Regions from separate parts of the Paenibacillus sp. GYB003 genome, predicted to be linked through region 1. Evidence: riboswitches for the same ligand, from Rfam matches in the RefSeq annotation. Region 1 holds a riboswitch; each other region holds the start of a gene.
What was found. Region 1 has a riboswitch for cyclic di-GMP ahead of PV407_RS26865 (LuxR C-terminal-related transcriptional regulator). Riboswitches for the same ligand answer to the same signal wherever they lie in the genome.
Positions count from the first base shown of each region.

Region 2: it holds a riboswitch for cyclic di-GMP, as region 1 does, so the genes downstream of both, PV407_RS22945 (Ig-like domain-containing protein) here and PV407_RS26865 (LuxR C-terminal-related transcriptional regulator) in region 1, are expected to answer to the same signal.
Region 3: it holds a riboswitch for cyclic di-GMP, as region 1 does, so the genes downstream of both, PV407_RS06815 (hypothetical protein) here and PV407_RS26865 (LuxR C-terminal-related transcriptional regulator) in region 1, are expected to answer to the same signal.
Region 4: it holds a riboswitch for cyclic di-GMP, as region 1 does, so the genes downstream of both, PV407_RS00590 (ATP-binding protein) here and PV407_RS26865 (LuxR C-terminal-related transcriptional regulator) in region 1, are expected to answer to the same signal.

Region 1 covers NZ_JARBDC010000085.1:5,634-11,450, reverse strand. Annotated here, with positions in the region: gene PV407_RS26880 (alpha-ketoacid dehydrogenase subunit beta) at 1-746, opposite strand, end outside; gene PV407_RS26875 (thiamine pyrophosphate-dependent dehydrogenase E1 component subunit alpha) at 724-1,773, opposite strand; gene PV407_RS26870 (class I SAM-dependent methyltransferase) at 1,838-2,623, opposite strand; cyclic di-GMP riboswitch class I at 2,820-2,910, opposite strand; gene PV407_RS26865 (LuxR C-terminal-related transcriptional regulator) at 3,033-3,800, opposite strand; cyclic di-GMP riboswitch class I at 3,957-4,047, opposite strand; gene PV407_RS26860 (ABC transporter substrate-binding protein) at 4,203-5,555, opposite strand.
Region 2 covers NZ_JARBDC010000069.1:304,269-310,085, reverse strand. Annotated here, with positions in the region: gene PV407_RS22975 (hypothetical protein) at 1-246, shown strand, start outside; gene PV407_RS22970 (hypothetical protein) at 278-481, opposite strand; gene PV407_RS22965 (hypothetical protein) at 639-881, opposite strand; partial or broken gene PV407_RS22960 (cation diffusion facilitator family transporter) at 1,132-1,991, opposite strand; gene PV407_RS22955 (DUF2935 domain-containing protein) at 2,145-2,969, opposite strand; gene PV407_RS22950 (hypothetical protein) at 3,130-3,474, shown strand; cyclic di-GMP riboswitch class I at 3,704-3,803, shown strand; gene PV407_RS22945 (Ig-like domain-containing protein) at 4,127-5,817, shown strand, end outside.
Region 3 covers NZ_JARBDC010000011.1:69,359-75,175, forward strand. Annotated here, with positions in the region: gene PV407_RS06790 (D-2-hydroxyacid dehydrogenase) at 1-36, opposite strand, end outside; gene map (type I methionyl aminopeptidase) at 227-1,039, opposite strand; gene PV407_RS06800 (acyltransferase) at 1,167-2,225, shown strand; gene PV407_RS06805 (LysM peptidoglycan-binding domain-containing protein) at 2,285-2,659, opposite strand; gene PV407_RS06810 (MOSC domain-containing protein) at 2,870-3,556, shown strand; gene PV407_RS06815 (hypothetical protein) at 3,658-3,924, opposite strand; cyclic di-GMP riboswitch class I at 4,001-4,087, opposite strand; gene PV407_RS06820 (DNA-3-methyladenine glycosylase 2 family protein) at 4,483-5,817, shown strand, end outside.
Region 4 covers NZ_JARBDC010000001.1:122,946-128,762, forward strand. Annotated here, with positions in the region: gene hflX (GTPase HflX) at 1-24, opposite strand, end outside; gene PV407_RS00590 (ATP-binding protein) at 139-2,136, opposite strand; cyclic di-GMP riboswitch class I at 2,352-2,438, opposite strand; gene PV407_RS00595 (SPL family radical SAM protein) at 2,554-3,393, opposite strand; gene PV407_RS00600 (HAD family hydrolase) at 3,390-4,073, opposite strand; gene PV407_RS00605 (AAA family ATPase) at 4,223-5,179, opposite strand; gene PV407_RS00610 (polysaccharide deacetylase family protein) at 5,420-5,817, shown strand, end outside.

The DNA.
Region 1 (5,817 bases):
TCCACAATCGTTTCCTGATCCAACGGATAGAGGGTGCGCAAGTCCACAATGTGGGCGGAGTATCCGTCCTCCGCGAGCCGCTCCGCCGCCTCCATCGCGAAGTGCAGGGCCAGTCCGTAGGAGATGACCGTAATATGCTTGCCCTCCCGCACAATCGCCGACTTTCCGATCGGGACGACATAGTCCGTTTCCGGCACTTCGCCCTTGATCAGCCGGTAGCATCGCTTGTGCTCGAAAAACAGCACGGGATCTTCATCGCGGATCGCCGCTTTCAGCAGACCTTTGGCATCGTAGGGGGTGGACGGGACGACCACCTTCAAGCCGGGGATGCTGCAAAACATCGCCTCGACGCTTTGCGAGTGATAGAGCGCCCCGTGAACGCCTCCCCCGAACGGGGCTCGAACGACCAGCGGGCAGCTCCATTCCCCGTTCGAGCGGTAACGCATTTTGGCCGCTTCGTTCACGATTTGATTGACGGCCGGCATGATGTATTCGGCGAACTGAATTTCGGCCACAGGCCTCATCCCGTATGCGGCCGCTCCGACGGATACGCCCGCGATGGCCGCTTCCGACAACGGCGAGTCGATGACCCGCCCTTCCCCGAACTCCCCATACAAGCCTTTGGTGGCCCGAAACACGCCGCCGCGCACCCCGACGTCCTCCCCCAGGACGAACACTCTGCGGTCGCGCTCCATTTCCTCGCGCAAAGCTTGTGTAATCGCTTCAATAAAAGAGATGACGGCCACTGCGCTCTCCCCCTTCCGCATAAACGTGTTTAAGGGCATCTTCGGGGGCGGCATCCGGCGCATGCTCCGCATACTCCGTGGCTTCGTCGACTTCGCTCTCGATCCCCTCGTACAGGTCTCGCTCCGTACGATCGTCCAGCAGCCCGAGCTCCTTCAAATAGCGGCCGAACGATAGCAGCGGGTCGTTCTTCTTCGCCGCCTCCACTTCTTCGCGGGAGCGATACGTTCGGTCGTCATCGTCGCTGGAATGGGGGACCGGTCGGTCGACGACGGCTTCGAGCAATGTAGGACCTTCTCCCCTTCTGGCCCGGTCGACCGCCTTTTTCGCGGCACGGTATACGTCGAGCGGATCGTTGCCGTTCACGCGGATGCCGGGAAAACCGTATCCTCGCGCCCGGTCCGCGATACTTTCGCAGGCGACCTGCTTCGCATAAGGAACCGAGATGGCAACCTTGTTGTTCTCGCACAGAAAAATAACCGGAAGCCTGTGCACCCCCGCAAAGTTCGCCGCCTCGTGAAATTCGCCCTGATTGCTCGCCCCGTCGCCGAAAGCGGTCAGCACGACGAGAGATTCTCCCATCATGCGGGCGGACAAGGCGATCCCGACGGCATGCGGCACTTGGCTGGCGACGACGCTTGAAGTCGAGAGGATGCGATACGGTTTGCTTCCGTAATGACACGGCATTTGCCGGCCGCCGCTGTTCGGGTCCTCGGCCTTGGCGAAAGCGGCAAGCATCAATTCCTTCGCCGTCATTCCGAATACGATGGCCATCCCCATATCCCGGTAATACGGACAAAGGAAGTCCGTCGCCGGATCCAGCGCATATGCCGCTCCTACCTGTGCGGCTTCATGTCCTTGACAGGAGACCAGAAACGGGATCCGCCCTGCGCGGTTGAGCAGCCACATCCGTTCGTCGACCTTCCGTGCCAAAACCATGGCCCGGTACATGCCCAGAACCTGTTGATCCGATAAACCGATCTGCCGATGCTTGTTTCCCGCCTCAAGGTCCAGTTGTTGGCCCGGCATCGTGAATCCTCCCTTATTCTTTTTTGTCCGAGCTTACGATTAATTTATAAATTCCCCCCTCTTTTCACTTCGTTTTTACGGCACGAACTATAAATTTATGGTAAAAGTAAACGGATTGCGGATGCTCCATACATGCCAAATACGATTCGGAGAATGCCCGCCAGCGATCTTTTCCGCCGATCACCCTTTCAAAAAACGCACCGCCGTTGTGGAATCGTTCCTGCGCCAACCCAATGTGGAGATGTTTAATCTCCCCTTGGAATTCCACCGTTTCCATCCTCCACGAAACGGTGGAAAAACCGGCTTCGGCGAGCAGGTAAGGGATTTTTCGCCCGACCTGTACGTCGACCTCCCCGACTGCCGCTAATTTCCTCAATCCTTCCGTTACGATGGGCGTTTGCGGATACAGATGGAGCATGGAACCGTCCGACTCAATCACAACGAGTTCGCCGCCGGGCTTCAGAACCCGTGCCAGTTCGGCGATAATTCGACACCGTCCTTCCGAATCCTGATGTTGGAGGACAAAACGAGTAACGATGAGATCGAACTGCCCGTCGGGGTAACTCAACTGTTTTAGATCCTGCTTTTCGAAAACGAGGTTCGATATATCCCTCGATACTTCCCGGGCTTGTGCAAGAAGAGAGGCCGTATAATCGCACCCGACGACTCGGGAAGACGGAAACCGCTCGGCCAAGTATCGGCTGACGGCACCCGATCCGCAACCGGCATCCAGCAAATGAGCGCCATCCCTAACGTCAACATCCTGCAATTCCTTTCGGCAATCGTGCACAAGCTGAGATTGCCGTTCCAACCGTTCGAACTCTTTATCGTTCTCCAATACGTAGCTCATAAAGTTCCTCCGGAATGAACATGTAATGATATCGTTCCCGAGCTCTAGTCCCGCTCCATTTTGTTAGCGTTTCCACGACTTGTTCAGCTGAAACTTGCACAGTCTGCCCTTCCGATTGCTCCTGCTGTCTAAACACCTCCTTAAACAAAAAAACCCCCGTCATCCCAACAAGAAATAGACGGAGGCTACCGTCGTATTCGGCAACTGGCTGGCATAGCGGTAAAAGTTGCGCCTTAGCCCCTGTAGCTTTGCGTCGCCGCTTTTCAGCGGGTTTGCTATTGTCGTACGATGTATGAATTTGTCGTTGTGTCATCAATAGTAATTATAGAAATGACTATACATAAAAAAAATACCCAATGTTGGGTATTTTTTTATAATTTTTGTTTAATGCGTCCCGTACACAAACTGGTTATTTAAATTTTTTTAAAAATTCTCCTTTTTGATTCACTCTCGTTTTGGCATAAATCTTTTTAATGAACGTACGAACCGTATTCGGACTAATTCCGCAGCGATCCGCTATTTCAGGCACGCTTTTATTGTCCAGCCATCCGTAAGCGATTTCTTTCTCGCGATTCGTCAAATCGTATTCGTCAAAACGAGCGTAAATCAATTCCTTTTGAATCGTCGGATCTTTCAGGGGCAATTTTTCTTGAATGTTCTTAGCGAGCCGTTCTATTAACGGTATTGCAAATGTAACTTCATGCGAATAATGAAAACTGAGACCCAGGTAGCCCACGGTAACGTGTTTGATACGAATCGGAGTGCATACGCAGGCTAATTCCGCAAACGAAGCATTGCTGTGCTCGGACCCGATTACGACGGAAAGCGACTGCGATTCCATGGATAATGAAATCGCATTGATTCCTGCGTCTTTCATTGAAAATGAGGTGCCGTGTTTAATATAATTGCTTTCCAAAAAATCGATAAACGAATCCGCCCCGATATAATCCAAGACCGTTCCGTCGCTATCGGCAAAAGCAAATACATAGGGTATGGGCACCAAATGTTTCATATTCCTGATTTCCTCTTGCAGCAAATCAAGAATCTCTTTCTTTTCCGCTGCCCTTTCATTGATTTCAGATCTATGGAGGGTAGCAGGAAAACGACCGTCTGCTTCCGGTAATGTACAGAGGTCAAGGTCAGTAGCTTGGTTCCACGAACGAACGATGTCTGTCATCAGTCCCCTTCTTTCTTCGTAAAATAATAATAGTTCGCCCGAAATAATGGGTTGGATCAATCCTCCTGACTATTCGACACTTCGAATAATGAAGAACACAAAAAGCCTCCGTCCAATGGTGACTAGATCGATAGGCAGACGGAGGCTTCCGTCGTATTCGGCAGCTGGCTGGCATCGCGAGGTATTCCCCGCATTAGCCCCTGTAGCTTTGCGTCGCCACTTTTCAGTGGGTTTGCCATTGTCGTACGATGTATGAAATTGTAGACAACAATCCTATTTTGTCATCTTTTGTTAGGGTGCCGTCATGATTATACCATTCCATTGTCGTTTCGTATACTCTCGCTCCTCGCCGGTAGAAGTTCGGCGATCTCGCCGTCATTGACGATTCGCAAGGTTTTTCGCTTATTTCGCCTGCTTTTGCTTTTCTTCTTCGATGTATTTATTCGATTTTTCCTCGGCTTCGCGAAGCGCGGTGTTGATGTCTTTGCCGTTCAGGATCACATCCCGATTCGCTTCGTTCAAGTACGAATAAATTTTGGAATCGTACATGCTGCCGCGCGGAACCGGCGCCGGCTTGACGGAGAAAATGCCCGCCAAATTTTTGCCCTCGAAAATTTTCAGGTCGGCGGCATAATCTTTTTGGATTGCCGGATCCTTCAATACGGTCAATCGCCCGAACTTGTTGATCATCGTCTGCGCTTCCGACGTTTGCATCGCTTGCAACACGCGGTACGCCGCATCCTTGTTTTTGCTCGAAGGCGTGATCATGAGCAGATGGAAATCGACCTCTCTGCCGTATCCCGGTTTATCCGCAAAGCTCGGGAAGGAAACCAGATCCCAGTTGAAGTTTTGGTTTTGCTCGACAAGCGGCAATACGCGCGTCGTAAAAGCGGCGATCCAGTAAGGCTTCATCGCGACTCTTTGTTCCTTCAGGAAGAAGTCGATATTGTCCTTCAAATAGTTGGTTTTGGGTTCGACCATGCCCGGAATGTCGTAAATGCCCCGCAGCATGGAAAACATTTTTTGGTATCCGTCCGTCGCGAGCACCGCCTTGGCTCCGTTATCCGTCACGGGCAGCGAATAGGCGCGTGAAAACACTTGAGGGAAGCCCGGGTCGATTCCGAGAATTTGCGTTGCGTCCTGTGCGCGGGTCGTCTTTTTGGCCAGCTCGATCACTTGCTCCCAGGTCATGCCGTCCTTCGGATAAGCGACGCCGTATTTATCGAAAATATCTTTGTTATAGGCCATCATGCCGTAGTTCATGGCGAACGGAAATCCGTACAGCTCCCCGTTTTTTCCGTACAATTGAAGATTTTTGATCGTTTCCGGCTCCAGACGGCCGAGATCGATTTTGTATGTTTTGACGAATTCGTTCAAATCCGTCCCCAGTCCCATACTAATGAACGTATCCAGGGAAAAGTTGCTGGTCGAAATAATGTCGGGCGTTTCCCCGGCGGCGATCAAATCCTCCAGCTTTCTGCCCGTAATCAATTCGATCGAAATATTCGGATACATCTTTTGCACCGGTTCCAGAATAATCTTTTGCAAATCGGTAGCATTATTGATGCCCGCCCCGCTATTGAAGAGCGTCAATTTAACCGGCTCTTTCGTAAATGCCTCCACGCTCTCGATCGGCACTTTGTTTTCTCCCGGCGCCGAGGCTTGGCCGGTTTGCCCCCCGCTTTGTCCGCAGCCCGCCAAAGCGATAGCGACGGCAAGGACGGTCCCCGTTTTCGCATAGGTTGAAGTTTTCATGTGCTGCTCCTTCCCCTTTGACAATTGTTTATTTTTGCTCGTTTCTATCATATAAAACGCTTACTATTCAGTCAATACGTTTACAAATAAATAACATAGAGCATATTTGAGCAAAACGTCCACATTTGCAAATCGATTTTGCCTTTCCCCCTCCATGATGCTCCTTTTGTCGCGACAACTTCAGTATAAATTCCGCCGGTGCCCGAAGTAATGCCCGATTGCTCGGATTTTGTACCTTATTTTCGGTTGTTTGCCGGTCGGT
Region 2 (5,817 bases), on a different contig from region 1:
ATGTTCAGCGACGAACAGTTCGACGAGTGGATTCGGGCGGCCCGGCGGCTGGCCGCCGCGTGCCGGGCGACGATCGTCGGGACGAGCCATGCCGACGGGGCTTATCGGGACAGCCCCGTATCGATTCCGATCGCCTATTGCATCGATTCGTCCGGCGAACCGTTGTTTATCGCCAAAGACGACGTCCGCACCCGCATCGTCGATTTGGAGGCGAAAACCGTCGTCGTCGTCGAGCCGTCGCAATAGGCGGCCGCCTGGTATCGCGATCATCTCGGCTTTACGATCGGTCCGCACGATTACGGCTTCCTTCGCGGAGCTTCATCTGCAAGGCCAGCATGTCATGCACCTGCTCAAGGGTGAACGCGCGGCGCCGCTCGAGCGGCCAAGCTTTTATCTCGATACGGCCGACATCGAGGCGGCGTACGAATCGCTCCGCGTGAAGGGCGTCCGGCTTTTGAGCGGCGCCGGTTGTCCTTTCCATCTTCGGCCCTTCAGCTGGTGGAATCGTTCCGGCCGATCGCAGACGTTATGACCGATATGACCTGTTCGGCCGTCAGTGCCCTTGCCTCCGGAGCCGGCAGCCGAATATCCTTGATGGTCGGATCTTCCGGCAGCAGGTCGGGCACCTTCTGACTTAACTAGCTCATGAATAAAGAGAGGTGCACCTTGTGGTTGTTGACCGTTGCCGGCGCAAAATGCGCTTTTTGGTCCGGATCATCCGGAAACAGATAATTGAGCCAAGCCTCCACTTCCCGACGCGTTACTGCGGAGACACGCACGCGGCCGAACCGAGCTTCAAAAAAATCGATAAAACGCTGCAGCTGTAGATCGATCTTTTTTTCAACCTCCCCGGATCGAGCACCGCGGATCTCCTCTTCCATAAATCGTTCCTTCCACAACGGAAGGCTGTCTTCGGACGCGCCGGGAAGTCGAAATAACAAAGTATCAACACCCGGCTCAGCGGACGTACTTATCGATGATGTCCAATTGTTAAAAGTAACCGGCGCCACCGGCGCTACGGGCGACACCGGCTCTACTGGTGCTACCGGCGCTACCGGCGTTACCGGCGTTACCGGCGCTACTGGTGCTACGGGCGACACCGGCGCTAATAGCGAACCTGACTATGGCTTTCTAACCACCCGGTTCAATATGAATATGGACATGCCAACCCTATGGTCTTCTTTCATACGCCGTTCTATTTCTTCTGTAATCGTATGACTTTCTGCAACGCTCATTTTCTCATCGACCATTATCGTGACATCGAGCAATACGTAGTTACCGTGTGCTCTGGCTTTAATGTCTTTCAGATTTTGCACACCAGGTGTTGTTCGTATTGTTGTTTTAAATTGAAACAATTCATTTTTATGAAACCCGTCGGATAAAGAATGAATCGCATCGCGGAATATTTCATACGCAGTCTTACAGATTATGACTCCGACAGCCGTGGCCGCGAACGGATCGAGCCAGTTCAAACCGAATTGGGCACCAAGTATTCCTACAAATGCCTCTAAACTAACGAATGCATCAGAACGATTATCCTGTGCAGCTGCCATCACTGCACTACTATTCGTCCGTTTTGCCAGTTTTAGGTTATATCTATAAACCACAAACATTACAATCCCACAAACAAGCGCCGTCCACGCTGTTACCATGCCCGGTATACGAATCGTGTCTTCGAAAAAGGTCATTACGGCTTGAACCAAAACTTGAATTCCTGCAGCCGCCATAATAAGCGATGCAATTAAAGTAGCAGTCGTCTCTGCCCGAAAGCGGCCGTATTTATGATTTTGATCCGGCGGTCTCCTTGAGATTCGAAGGCCAATCAATACAGCTACGGAAGCAATAATGTCGGTCGTATTATTTAATCCATCTGCCTGTAGCGCTTCGGAAAAAAACAAGTATCCTATCGTTAATTTTAATACGGATAATCAAATATAAGCGATTATGCTTACCCAAGCGCCTCTTTCCCCTTGCTGCAAGTTGTTATACACAACCGACTTTTTCTCTCGACTAACTTTACGCTACTATAGAAAAGGTTCAAACTCTGTTTTTGGCGATAGCCGTTCCGTGACAAACCTGATCCGCCATAGGATGATCCTGAATACCTTAATACGAAAGGGCAGTTTGGCCATCATCCTCTATGATTATTCAAATATGAGTTCTTGCATCGATTTCACTGGCTTTCCACACAAACTATTTTCAAATAGGTCAATAATGAATAGGAAACGTTCAGCTTCACGAAACACATGATCGGCCAAAAGGGGATGAATGATGCTCTTTATACGGCATGCCTCAATTAAATCACGTGCTGTCCTTTTGAAGTCACGAAGAGATGTAACCGAAACTCTGTTTTGGTCGAGGAATTGATCAAGAAGTGGTACGGTCTGCGATTGGGGTCGCATGGATTCTAAATCTCTTGCTTGAAACAACAATTGATCGAAATCGTGGCTGAAATCGTTTGCTTGCTCGACAAGCTTCCGTTCGGAAGGATCAAGCAAATGACTGATGAATTTGGCATGATCGGCCATAATTCTCAGAAAAAAAACGTTTTCGTCAATAATGGCGTCGGGCAACGGCTCCAACCTACCCGAATTAAGCTCAGCCAACCGATTTCTGAAATAGTTCGCCTCCCTGCTTACATGATCGACCAGCAAAGGGAAATTATTTGCCCCTGGCAGCTGACACGTCAAAATCAATCCAAGCACTTTTCGTTTAAAAGCCCAAATGTGTGAAACGGCATTATAAATTTCTTCATTAAATTTTCGGATCGTTTGAGGGTCCGTTCCGATCGTAAATGCATTGGCCCTGTTCTCGATTGATTCGAAAACACCATAAAAGTAATTGGCTTCATAGATCAGTTGCGTGTCTTCACATCGAAATCCCAATTTTAAAAAAAGAGAATGCTCCTTCATGATTCGAGACCAAAATCGAACTTCATCCAATGAGCGCTCCACAAAAGCGTCTGTCATCCAAATTCCCTCCCGCGTTTTTTAATTCTTCTGAATTATATGTGCAGATGTCCGGATATTGAATTGTCCCAATCGATCAACGATGATCTTTTTCGTATCCACGTCGGTACACAATAAATCAAAAAAAGCGTAGCGCGGACAATTCGCAATACGCTTAAGCTTGAAGCAGACGATAATTGACGGCGAGGTAGCTCGTCGAATCGATCAGGAGGATCTGTACGCGGTCAAGACAGCCAATGCTACAATTCTGATTGAAAAGCAACGCTGGGTGTATCAACGGTATCGGTTCTACGCGCATCAGCTCTGGAGGGCATTCACTTTAATTCGGGATCCAGACGCAAAGAAGGCTGTCGATTACAGGTTCATGCAGGGATACTCTTACAAGGAGACGTTGTTGTTCTTCCGCTATGGCTTGATCCGCAGGAAGATACTTGAGGGAACCGAAAGTATGGCCAATACATTGAAGCTAATGGGATTCTTTGAGCAGGATCATGAGGAGTTTTAAAGAATAGGCGGGTAAGACAAGCTGTCCTCATCGGGCAGCTCTCTTGTTTTTATAACAAAACAAAGGTTTTAATAAAATAGGTTGACCGGCGCTCTTTTATCATCATATTTTTCCTAAAAACAACAAATAGAAAGAAATAACTACAAAAAATGAGTCTGAAGTACCTAATTTATAATTATTTTATATTATACTTTTAAGTTATGTTAAAATTTTCAACTATTTAACTGCTCGTACGACATGGCAAACCCATTGAAAAGTGGGGACGCAAAGCTATAGGGGCTAACGGATTTGCTGAGCAATGCAAATGCTACCGCCAGCCAGCTGCCGAATACGACGGAGGCCTCCGTCTGTTTTTGGACACAGGCCTACTTTTTTTTAAGATGCTTAAAATTTTGAGCAAATGATAGCCGGAGCTCTTAGCTTTGTCTATAGGTAAAAATTAAACATCATGGAGGGAAGAGGTTATAGAGGAAATTATAACAGTTGGTGCAGTTGAGGCGAATGAAGGATACATAATGCCTCCCTTTACAATGGCAAGCCGATAGAGTCACTTATGAAAAAAATCTCGAATGTGTAATACTATCGGCTAACTTTAATGCTGGCAGGTTTAGAAAAAAGACACCGAAAGTGAATTGAACTGGAGGTCGAAAAAATGAACTTGCGGTTAATGAAACGGGCCGCCATCACAGCAGCTACAGCTTTAATCGTCAGCAATTGGCTGCCACTAGCGCCGCTTGGGAACCAAACAGCACATGCAGATCCATCTCAGTTTCCTTGCGGGAATAGAGTTGCATTAATTAACGGTAGTTTTGAAGACCCTGACTTGTTGAATCCCCCTAGTAATTCTGTCCGTCATGATGGTGTTCAATGGAAGACGATTTATGATGACTTTGTACCTGGCTGGGAAACTACTGATAGTTCAGGAAGTATTGAATTTGCGTCACCAACTAAACTTGGCATACATCCTAATATTAATAACAAATATCATATAACTGATGTTCCAGATGGAGAACAGTTTGTGGAATTGAACGCTTATGAATTTGGTCAATTGTATCAGGATGTCCAAACAATACCGGGACAAACCATTAGTTGGCGACTATCACACAGAGCTGTATATCTAAACCAGGTGCATGGGTTCGATACCATGGCTGTCAGAATAGGCTCAAGTACAACTGATCCAAGTAAACTACCTGTTGTTGAAACAATAAAAACTCACACTTCCCAAGGATGGGTGGAGTATCGTGGGACTTATAAAGTTCCTGAGAGTCAAACCGTAACGCGATTTGGTTTCGAATCAGTTGGAAGTGTCGCTGGAGCTCCGAATACTGGTAATTTCTTGGATGACATATTCCTAGGCACAGAGCCGTGTGGTGTTGTAACAAAGTCCGTAGACCCCGCTGATAATGTACAGGAAGCAGATGTTTTAACCTATACGGTCAACTTTATAAATGATGGAGGGGACGAGACAAGCAACACATTATTTACGGACCTTATCCCCGACGGAACAGAATACATCCCCGGCTCCCTAGAAATCGTATCCGGACCTAACAGCGGGAAACTTACGGATGCAGCGGGAGATGACCAGGGTGAGTTTCTGGCAAGTGAAAATCGGGTAGTCGTTCGCTTAGGCAACGGAGCGAATGGAAGCCAAGCAGGCAGAATCCCGAACGTCGACGTCTTACCTGACGGGACAACGGTCCAATTTAAAGTAAAAATCCTCTCGAAATACAAAACGACTGCCGTCTCCAACCAAGCAACTGTGGAGTACGACAATTTGTTGTCAGGGGATCATGAAACCCGGAAATCCAACGGCGTTACGGTCGAAGTGAATCGTCCGCCGATCGCACCGAATTTCGAAGAAACAACATGGAAAGGCACAACCGCAACCGGAAGCGTGTACGGCGTGGACGCAAACGGCGATACGCTAACGTTCGCCCAAGGAACCGCTCCTAAAAATGGTACGGTAACCGTCAATCCGGATGGAACGTGGAGGTATACTCCTGATCCAAATTTTGTCGGTGAAGATACCTTCACGGTCATAGTCGAAGATGGCAAAGGTGGAACCTCCACCTCAACGGTGACGGTCAACGTAAAGGAGCCGCCGAATAACCCGCCGGTGACCAAAAATTACGACGTAACGACGCAGAAGGATACATCGGTAACGGGCAGTGTCTATGGAAGCGATCCGGATGGAGATACGCTTGCGTACGCCATCGAAAGTGATCCGAAGCACGGTACGGTAGTCGTCAATTCCGACGGAACGTGGGAGTACGTGCCGGATCCGGGCTATGTCGGTCCGGATATTTTCACGGTCATAGTAAGTGACAGAAATGGCGGATACAC
Region 3 (5,817 bases), on a different contig from region 1:
ATTCAGCGTATATCCGTCCAACACTACAATCGTCATGCCCGTATCCTCGCTCTCACGCTTTTGTGCGGACCGGCTTCAAGCCGGACCCCGCTTCGTCCACGGCGCATCTTCCCGCAAAGCCGTATAGATGCATTGTAACGCAACAGGGCGCTTCGATGCCAGCCGTTATCGCCTTCCCGATAGGCAAGAGCAAACGACGGCATAGCGCGACTGTCCGGAGGACAACCTAACGTGAAATCGGGCCGAAGGGCGCCGGAAACGGCCCCCGGGCGTCGGCCGTATACAGCTCCGGCTGCGGCAAAGTCAAAATAAGCGGACCTTTGCGCGTCAGGGCGATCGTATGCTCGTATTGCGCCGACCGTTTGCCGTCGACGGCCGTGGCCGTCCAGCCGTCGGCTCCGATTTTCGCCTTCGGCTTGCCCGCCGTCAAGATCGGCTCGATCGTAATGACCATCCCTTCCTCCAGCCGGACGCCTTTGCCCGCTTTGCCAACATGCGGCACGGACGGCCATTCGTGAATCCAATTGCCGATGCCGTGCCCGGTGAAATCGCCGAAAACGGAGTAGCCGTTCGCCCTGGCGACGCTTTGAATTTCGTGCGCGACATCGCCGAGCCGGTTGCCGATCTTCGCCTTGGCGATTCCGGCGTACAAGCAGGTTTGCGCCGCGCGCATCAGACGTCTGGACGACGCGGATACGTCGCCGACGGCGAACGTCCACGCCGAGTCGGCCAGCCAGCCGTCGCGGTTTACGACCATATCGATCGTCACGATATCGCCGTCCTTCAGCGGTTTATCGTCCGGCATGCCGTGGCATGCCACTTCGTTGACGGACGCGCAGGTCGCGTAAGGATACCCGCGGTACCCTTTCTGTTCGGGAGTCGCGCCGTTGTCCGCCAAAAAGCGTTCGACGAACGCGTCGATTTCGAGCGTCGTGACGCCGGGCTTGATGCGTCGGTTCAGCTCGCGGCGGCAGGCGGCGAGAATGGCGCCCGCTCTCGCGATGAGCGCGATTTGCTCCGCGGTTTTCCATCCTGTCATCGGAATTCCCCCTGGACGTGCCCCGAATGCGCGGATCGCTAGGCAATCGCATCGTTTTGCAGTATACTGACATAGATTGTTCGGCCTGCATCCGGGCTTTATTTTGAAAACGGAAAGGTAGATCGACTTGCGCAAACCGAAACTGCTCGAGCTGGACATCGTCCGCGGGGTCGCCATTTTGGCGGTGCTGCTTATCCACGGAACGGCGACGCCCCGAGTGGAGCTGCCGCTTGGCTCGCGTTCGCACACGCTCTATTTCGCCATCAACAATTTGAGCTATTTTCCCGTGCAGGCGTTCGTGCTGCTCAGCGGTCTCGTGCTGTTTTACAGCTATTACGACGACTGGAACGTGCGCCGCGTCCCCGGGTTTTACCGGAAACGGCTGCAATACATCCTCATTCCGTACATAATCTGGTCGTGCTTCTATTATTTGTTCGATCAATGGCTGAATCCCCAGACGAACGTCCGCTTCTCGCTGTCCGAGTTCGCCGGGCTGCTTCCTTGGGCGGAAGCCGGCTACCATCTGTACTTCATGTCGCTCATTATGCAATTTTATGCGCTGTTCCCGATTCTCGTCACACTGGCCCGGTGGCGTCCGCTCGGCCGCTATTTGTGGCTGTTCGGTGTCGTCGTGCAAATCGGCTATTTCGTCTACGGCCAGCTCGCCGAGTCCCCGGTTCCGCATAGCGACCGCTTGTTCGTTTCGTACTTCGCGCTGTTTTGCATCGGCGGCTCGATCGGCATGAACTATGAGCGGGTCGTCCAGTGGCTCGGCCGCAACGTTTGGTGGGTTACCGCGGCAACGGTCGCCGCCGGGTTCGTCTTCCTGCTGCTGAGCCTGCAGGCGCAGTACGGCATGCGGTTCGAATCGTGGGAGTTCGAGCTGCTGTTCCACGGATATCCGGTCCTCGTCGCGATCAGCCTCATGTGGGTCGGCCGCCATCTGCTGGCGAACGCCCCGCGTTGGGCCAAGGCGTTGTCGTCGCTCGGCGCGGCGTCGTTCGGCATCTACTTCATGCATCCGGCGCTGCTCGGCTATTACGGCATGCACGCCGCCGTCGCTCCCGGCCAGTCCGGGTACCATCTGGCCGTATGGGGAGGCATCCTGCTCATCGCGATCGTGCCGTGGGCGGTCGTGAGCCGGTTGAAGCGCATCAAGGCGTCGTGGCTGTTGTTCGGCAAATGAAGGAGAAAAACGGAAAGGACATCCGCTCCGCGCAGGAGTGCGAATGTCCTTTCGTCGTTTTACCGGCCTTCCAGTCTTCGGACCCGATCCTCCAGCCGGTCCACGCGCTGCCGCAGCCGGTCGACCTCGTTGTCCGTGCGCCGCAACCGCTGCTGCAGGCGGTCGGTTTCCGCTTCGAGGCGGGCGACCCGCTGCTCGAGCCGGCGATCCCCTCCGGGCGGGAACAGTCCCGGCGGAAACAGCCCTGGCGGAATGCCCGCTTGGCCCGGCCCTTGAACCGGCTGGCCTCCCCCCGTCGGAATATAAATGGTTTGTCCGGCATAGAGCGGGCTCGAGGCCGTCAAGCCGTTCGCCTGCATGATCGCCTGCACGGTGACGCCGAATCGGCTCGCGATGGAATAAAGCGTGTCGCCGGACTGCACGACGTAGTTCATCGGAATTCCTCCATATCGTTGTGTTTGGGAAGCAACGAATATCCGATACCACTATATGCGGCCCCTGGGTATTTGACCCGGGGCATTCGCCCATTTCGGCCGGTTTTCCAGCCGGCCTCGCGCGGACGGCGAGCTCCTGCCGCCTGATGCCGCGGACCGTTTTTTGTGATAAAATGGGAGCCAATCGCCGGAAGATCGGAGGAATACGCCTTGACTATCGAAATCGTATCGCTCAATGTCGGAAAACCGCAAACGTTCGCTTACAAAGGAACGGACGTCGCAACCGGCATATTCAAAAACCCGGCGCCCGAAGGGCCGGTCCGGTTAACCGCCCTTAACTTCGACGGCGACGGACAAGCCGACCTCGTCCATCACGGGGGGCCGGACAAAGCCGTTTGCGTATATCCGTACGAGCATTATTCGTATTGGGAGCGGGAGCTGGGCCGGAAGCTGGAATTCGGGGCGTTCGGGGAAAATTTGACCGTGCTCGGGATGACCGAATCCCGGGTTTGCATCGGCGATATTTACGCCAGCGGCGACGTGCGGCTGCAGGTTACGCAGCCGAGGCAGCCGTGCCACAAGCTAGCCAAAAAATACGACGTGCCGGACCTCGCTTTGCGCGTCCAGCAAACGGGCTATACCGGCTTTTATTTTCGGGTGCTTACCCCCGGCCTGTTTGACCGGACGCTCGGGCTTACGCTGGAGCGCCGGCATCCGGCGGGGCTTACGGTCGAATTCGCCAATACGATCAAGCATCACGACAAATCCAACCTGGAAGGCGTCCGCGCACTGCTGGCGGTCGAGGAGCTGTCGGCCAACTGGCGGGCTTCGTTCCAGAAAAGGCTGGACGGCGACGAGCCTTCCTCCGAAGAACGGCTGAACGGAACGAAGCCATAGAAGCGGCTTGTCGTTTGCTCGATTGCAGGGAAAGACGAATAGACCGCGCGCCCGCTTCCTCCTTCGCGGAAAAAGCGGATGCGCGGTCTTATAAACGGCCGTCAGCAAGCGAACGGCTTGAACGAATGGTCTTTGACGGTTCGCAGCACTCTGACCGAAATGACGGAAGTCGACGGCGGATGCTTCGGCTTGAACGTCAAATCGATAAAGTCTTTCAGCTCCACGTCCAGTCCCGCTTTTTGGAACGCCTCGATAAAATCGCCGACCGTCGGCTTTTTGCCGACCTCGCAATAAATATGCATTTCCTTGTTCGTTTTGCCGTACCGGTCCACATATTCCACCGTCGAATAGTACCGTTCCTTCAGCATAATGCGCCTCCCTTAGCCCGAAATCCGTAAATCGACAGACCGAAGGGTGCTGGCTCGTTTTCCCGATTCCAACACTTCCGGCAACCCGGCCGCCGTAGAAGAGGTATTCCGTAGGCCCGCGGCTTTGCGTCCTTGCCTTTCGGCAAGTTTGCCCTGATCCGTTTGTTTCGAGAAATCACGTTCTCCCTTCATCATAAACGATTCGCCGGCCGTTTCATAGACCTTTCCTCCCATTTTAGTGAATCGTTTTTCCTATGAATCCGGCCGTAAATAGTCCTAAAGAACCTGCATGCCGGTTTTGGAAGCGGGCGAACGACCCGATATCCGTAAAGAAACTGTAATGTTATTTTCACTTTCGTTTAAGGTAGTCGTCCTATAATAAAGATCGACCCCCCTTTTCATATATAGATTTCATGCAGACCCGCGGCCCGTTGCTTGCGGGTCCCTTTTTTTGTTCCGCGCCGGGCGGCGGGCTGTCGAAATGTTGCTCTCCTATTGCCGAACCGTTGTTCGCCGCTTCGTCTGGGGCTATACTGACAATGAAGGCAGGTGAACGGGATGGATGAAGATTTATGGAACACGATCTTGACGAGGGACCGAAAATATGACGGCATTTACTACCTGGGCATTAAAACGACCGGCATTTACTGCCGCCCGTCGTGCCGCTCCCGGCTGCCCAAGCGGGAAAACGTGTCGGTCTACCGCAGCGCCGAAGAAGCGCGCCGGGCCGGCTACCGCGCCTGCAAGCGGTGCAAGCCGGACAACCCCGGCCCCGACGGGCCGGATGCGGAGCTGGCGGCGCAGGTGAAAGCCGCCATCGCCCGGCGTCTGCCGCAAGCGCCGACGCTGGCGCAGCTGGCCGCGGAAACCGGCGTCAGCCCGTTTCACCTGCAGCGGACGTTCAAGCGGGTTACGGGCACGACGCCGGCCGCCTTCGCGCTCGGCGCCAAGCTGGAGCTGGGCCGGGGGCTGCTGGAGCGCACCGCCGAGCCGGCCGGGCAAATCGCCGTCAAAGCCGGCTTCCGCAGCCCGTCGCATTTTTCCGCCGCGTTTCAGAAGGCGTTCGGCCTGACGCCGACCGAGTATCGGAACGCGGGCGATCGGTCGGTCGCGGCCCGGCCGGCCGAATCGAACCGGCCGACGCGGCCGGCTCCCGTCCGGATCGGCGCCGGCCCGCTGACGGTCGATACGCCGGAGCCGTTCGATTTCCGGCAGGCGCTCGCTTATCTCGGCCGCTCGCCGCTCGAGTGCATGTACCGGATCGAAGGGGATCGCGTCGTCCAGGCGGCGCGGCTGGAAGGCGAAACGGTCGTGCTGGATGTCGGCGCCGAATCGCCCGGCCGGCTGCAAATCCGGATCGCCGACCGTTACGGACGGCCGCATGAGGCGGACCGGTCGATGCGCGAAGCCGCGGTCCGCCGCGTTCGCGAATGGTTCGATCTGGATACCGACATTCGCCCGTTTTACGCGCTGGCGGAGCGGGACCCGGTGCTTCGGCGTTTGACGCGCGATTACGCCGGATTTCGCCTCGTCCGCATTCCGGATCTGTTCGAAGCGCTTTGCTGGGCCGTCATCGGCCAGCAAATCACGCTTTCGTTCGCCTACAAGCTGAAACGGAGCTTCGTGGAAACGTTCGGCACATCCGTGGAGCATCGCGGCGGTCCGCTATGGCTGTTTCCGTCGCCGGAGCGCGTCGCGGAAGCGAGTCCGGACCGATTGGCCGATCTGCAATTTTCCCGGCAAAAAGCCGCCTATATTCTCGAAATCGCCCGTCTGATGGCGGCCGGCGAGCTGACGAAGGACATGCTGCAGCGGCTGCCGGATCGTGACGCCGTTTGCGCCAGGCTGACGGCGATCAAAGGGATCGGTCCCTGGACGGCGCACTACGTCCTT
Region 4 (5,817 bases), on a different contig from region 1:
GACCTCGTGCGTCGTTTGCTTCATGCGGGAACTCCTTTATCGCATCGGTACGTTATGCGTACATACGGATCATTGTAACATATTTCCGGGATAAAGCAGTTCTATTATATCCAAACCCCGCCGTCCGCAAAATGGCCCTCACGAAAAGGGCAGCTCGATTTCGACCGTCGTTCCCGAGCCCATAACGCTTTCGATCGACAGCCTGCCGCCGTGCGTCTCCATTATATTGTGGCAGATCATCAGGCCGAGACCGGTCCCGTTTTCCTTCGTCGTGAAAAACGGCTGGCCGATCTTCGGGATCAGCTCCTCCGGAATACCGCCGCCCTGATCGGTAATGCGCACGATGAACGAGCCTTTGGACGTCTCCGTCCGCACTCTCACTTCTCCTCCGTCCGGCATCGCCTCGATCGCGTTTTTCAGCACGTTGACGAACACCTGCTTCATCTGGTTTTCATCGCATCGGATCGGAGGAATGTTGGCCATCTCTTCGGTGACGAGCCGCACCTTGTTCATGATCGCCTCCGTATCGAGCAGCGTCACCACGTGATCGAGTACCGTGCGAATATCGGTATCGCGGAAGCTCGCCTCTTTCGGCTTGGACAGCAGCAAAAACTCGTTGACGATAAAATTGATCCGCTCGAGCTCGTTCAGCATGATCGGATAGTACGCCTTGTTCTCGGTCGGAGCCGATTGCTGCAGCTGTATGAAGCCTTTCAGCGCCGTAAGCGGGTTGCGGATTTCGTGGGCCAGTCCGGCGGCCAGCTGTCCGGTCACCGCAAGCCGGTCGGAGTTGCGAAGCAGCTCCTCCGCTTTTTTCTTGTCGGTAATATCTTTGGCGACGCCGTAAATCCCTACGATCTGATGATCGGCGATGATCGGAATGTTCGTTACGTCGGCGATGATCGTATGCCCCTCTTTATGCAGCAGCTGCAGCTCGAAATGGATCGAGCCGCCCTTCATCGTCTCCAGAAACGACTTCAGCGCCTTCGGACGGTCGTCCGGATGAATGAGCGCCACGAACTGCCTGCGGGTCATTTCCTCGGCGGTATAGCCGAGCAGGTCGGCGGCGGCCGGATTGACGGCGATGAGCTTGCCTTTGCGGTCGAACGTGCAGATCGGATCGGGATTATGCTCGATCAAATCCGCCGTCTTCCCGTGGAACGTCGGCAGCCGGTGATGCAATTTGAATTCGTACATGTTCAAATCGGCGTCATGGAGCAAATCTTCGATCCGTACGCTCCGGTCGGGCTTCGAGGCGGCGACGCCGACGGAAAAAGAAAGCGACACCGGCGGCGTCCCGTCGCCCATCGCGAACGATTGACCGTTCAGCTCGCCGAGCAGCCGCTCGCGAATGCCTTCGAAAGGAGGCGAATCTTCGACGACGAGGACGAATTCGTCCCCGCCCAATCGGCCGGCGATTCCGTTCACATTATGGACCAGCCCGCGCAAATAGTCCGCGACGTGCAGAATGACTTTATTCCCGACCATATGCCCGTGCGTATCGTTGATTTGCTTGAAAAAATTAAGGTCGATCAGCAGCACGCGGACCGCCTTGCCTTCGTCGATCAGCCGCTGCCCGAACAGCAGCGTCTGCTGCAGCGAAGCAAGCCCGGTGAGCGAATCGATCATGCTGAGGTGGCGGTACTCGTTTCGCTCCCGTTCGAGCTTTCGCGTGTAATGCGCCACTATCGTGTAAGCCATCGCATGGAGCGCGATAAAAAACAGATGCGTCAGCCATTGCTGCCCTTCGGGCGTGTCGGCGTACGCATACAAATTGAGACCGATCGCCAGCGCCGCTGCGAGCGTATACAGCGGACTCGGCAGAAGAAGCGCGTAAAACAGCAATAGCGGATAGGCGGTTAAGAGCAGGGCGAACAAGCCGTCCGGCCGCATAAAGACGATGTACGCCAGCAGGGCGAGGCTGGACAGGCCGTATGCGGCTTTCCGGCGTTTGTTCAGCGCCGCGGCCGCCAGAAGCGACAATGTAAACAGAAGCGAAGCGAGCGACCGGGCAGCATCCGGAATCGCGTCGATGAGCGCGCCGACGCCCGAGAGCAGCGCGAGAGCGGCAAGCAGCGCTTCCTTTCTCCGGAAGACGGACAAGCGGAACGACCGAAACGCGCGGGTTATGTGCATATGGTTCTTCCCTTCCGTTAGGTTTGTCGGTATGCGTCGTTTATGCGGACGTGAGCGATGAGAGACAGCTGCGGAGGCGCGGCGAGGGCTTTCGAGGCTCGATTCCGATACTTTGCCGCGACCCGGGGGGACGATTAGCTCTGCAAGCTAAAAAAAGCCGTACCCGGATTCAGGGACGGCCGATGGCATGATACGATCAACGCGAACGCGAGCGTTTCAGCAACCCAGCTGTCATAGTTCTGCCGAACCTTAGACCTGTGGCTTTGCGTCCCTGCCTTTCGGCAAGTTTGCCAAACTTCCATTTCCAATTATTTGCTGGTAGTCTACCTGAACCTTAATATACCATACCTTTTCTTTCAACGAAACTAAAAATCGAACGATTCTAATTTTTCTGCAAATCCCGAATGTTCGAACATTTTACAACACATTCGTATCGGACGAATCGGGCAAAAATCCGCTCTGGCTCACTTTGACCCGTTCCGGCGGGAAATGGCGGCCGAGCGCTTCGACGATGTCCTTGTACCGTTCGCGATCGTACCATTCCGTATAACCGGTCTTCTCGAACAAGGTCCGGATGCCGAGCTGCTCCGTCCGCCTTCCGGAGCTGCCGTCTCCCATGAAAAAATCGTCGACGCAAACCCGCCGGGTCGCCGCGGCGATCGTCCCGGCGAACTGCGGGCTGCTCGGCAGCACCGGCGAAACGGCGGCCTGCGTTCGAAGGCCCGCCTCGGTCAGCTTGCGCAAGGCGGACAAACGGGCGGCGATCGGAGGGGCGGACGGAGTGAACGCCTTCCGTACGGATTCCATGTCGGTTTCTACCGTCATGCTGATCCGAACGCGATCCTTCAACCGCAGAAGCAGATCGATATCTCGCGTCACGAGCGGGCTGCGCGTCTGCACGAACAAAAAGTCGGGCGGTTCGTCCGCCATCGCGGCAAGCAGCGAACGGGTCACGAGCTCCTTCGCCTCCAGCGGCTGGTACGGATCGGTGCTCGACGACATGAAGATCGTTACGGGCCCTTTCCGTTTCGCCTTGGCCAGCTCGCCGGCGAGCAGCTCCGCCGAGCCGACCTTCACGTCGACCCATTCGCCCCACGGCTCCCGGCGGAACAACGCGACCGGCATTTTGCGGACGTAGCAGTACGAGCACGCGAACCCGCAGCCTGCGTACGGATTGAGCGTATGGCTGTAGCCGGTCAAATATCCCGAAGCCGGGTTGAGCAGCCGCTTCGGCTGCGTGCGGCGGATTTCGATCATCGCTCCCCCTCCGTCCGGCCGGACGCCAGCTCCTCGAGCAAGCGGCTCAAATCGAGCCCTTCCATCGACGCGATTCGTTTGCTGTGCTCGCCGAACGGGAGCGACTCCGTCACCGAGTTCGGGACGATGACGCAGTGAAGCCCGGCGCGCCGCGCCGCCAGCGCTCCGTTCGGCGAATCCTCGAACGCCAGCGCTTCCTCCGGCAAGACGCCCAGCCGATCGACGGCCTGCACGTACAGCTCCGGATCGGGCTTCACCTTCGCGACGTAATCCCGCGTGCGAATGACGGAAAAATAGTCGCGGATGGCGAACTTCTCCAAATAGCCGATCACCCACTCGCTCGACGAGCTCGAAGCGAGTCCGATCGCGAGTCCCAATCGCCGGGCCTGCTCCAAGGTGGAGACGACGCCGGGCCGCAGCTGCTCGCGCTCCATCCGCTCTTCGAACAGCTTGCGGCGCATTGCGCGGAACCGCTCGCGATCGACCGGATTGCCGACGCGCTGCTCCAAATCGTCGAGCGGATCGAATACGGACAGCATGTCCGTCCCGATCACCTTCGACCATCGCTCGAGCGGCAGCTCGGCGCCGTGATGCCGATAAGCTTCCGCGTAGGCGTGATATTCGTTCGTTTCCGTATCCAGAATGAGTCCGTCGAAGTCGAACACGAGCGCTTTGATCATTATCGTTTCAGCCCTCCATGGCGAAAAATCGTTCACAGCCGATGTACGTATTATACAGGAATCGGCATCGTCGTGCATTTCGGGATATCCGGGCAAACGAAAAAAAAGCCGCTTTTCCGGCGGCTCCGTACGGTTGCGGACTTCGTTCGCTATCGGCGGTCGACGCGCATGTCTTCCGGCCGGATGGCCATCAGCTCGTGCCGCCCCGGCGACGAATTCGCGTACTGTCCGAGCAGGCGGACGGCCTGATGGCGAACCGACTTTTCCATCAGGTTGCGGACGAACCTGGCGTTGCTGAACGCGGACGGATACTGGCTTTTCTCCGCCGCCAGCAACTGGCGCAGCTTCATGACGCTTGCGGGGATGAGCGTATAGTCCCGCTCCTTGACCATCCATTCGGCGATTTGCACGAGCTGGTCGATCGCATAATCGGGGAAGTCGATCATGATCGGGAAGCGCGACGGAAGACCCGGATTCGTCGCCAAAAAATAATCCATTTCATCCGAATAGCCTGCCAGAATGAGTACAAACTGATTTTTATAGTCTTCCATCGCTTTCACGAGCGTATCGATCGCTTCTTTGCCGAAATCTTTTTCGCCTCCTCTCGCCAGGCTGTACGCTTCGTCGATAAACAAAATGCCGCCCATCGCCTTCTTGATCAGCTCGCGCGTTTTCAGGGCCGTATGGCCGATATATTCGCCGACCAAATCGGCGCGCTCCACTTCGACCAAATGTCCTTTCTGCAGCAAGCCCATCGCGTGAAACAGCTTCGCGACGATTCGCGCGACCGTCGTTTTGCCGGTTCCCGGATTCCCTTTAAACACCATGTGGTACACCTGCTGCGTCGTCGCCAGCCCCGCGTCGACCCGGTACTGGCCGATCTGCAGCAGCGCATATATTTCATAGACGAGTTCCTTGACGTTTTCCAAGCCGACCATCTGGTCCAATTCTTTCATAATTTCGGCGAAGGGCCCTTGCGACGGAACCGCTTTTCCGCCCGTCTGCGGCTCGGCTTCCGATACGGACACCGGCTCTGGAGTGCGCAGCACGACATTGATTTGCCGCGAAGATTTGGGCGTTTCGCCGGAAACGACTCGAATGCTCACCGGAATCACCTCGTTTTTTTGGATATGCGGGCTTCGATAATTTGGCCCCGCCGTGCGGCGTCGCGAGCGAACCGCACGGCGGCCGAATAACCTCTGCCTATAATGTACAAAGCGAGAAGTTGTCCTATGATCGCGGAGTCGAATTTCTTATGAAATTTTGTGCTTGAATCGGCCGGCAAAAAGCCCCAAAATGAGGAGTAGGAGTTTAATTTTTTTTCATCCGGACTAGGAGTGATGACCATGAAGGAGCGTCTCCTATTCACTTTTTTGCTGATTGTGGCGATCTATACGATCGTACCGTGGGTGGCGACGCGCATATTTGCTATCGGCGTATTTCGCAGAGGGAAAGTTACGAATCAGGTTGCCCTGACGTTCGACGACGGTCCCGATCCGGTCTATACTCCGCTCCTGCTCGATCTGCTACAGAAGCATAAGGCGAAAGCGACTTTTTTTGTGTTGGGGGCCAAGGCCGAGCGCCATCCCGAATTGATCGAGCGAATGCACCGGGAAGGACATCAGATCGGCATTCATAATTACTCGCACAAGTCGAACTGGTTCATGTCTCCGTGGTCCGTCCGGAGCAAGCAAGCCGATCGTTCCGCCGAAATCGTCGCTTCCATAACCGGCACGAAGCCCGA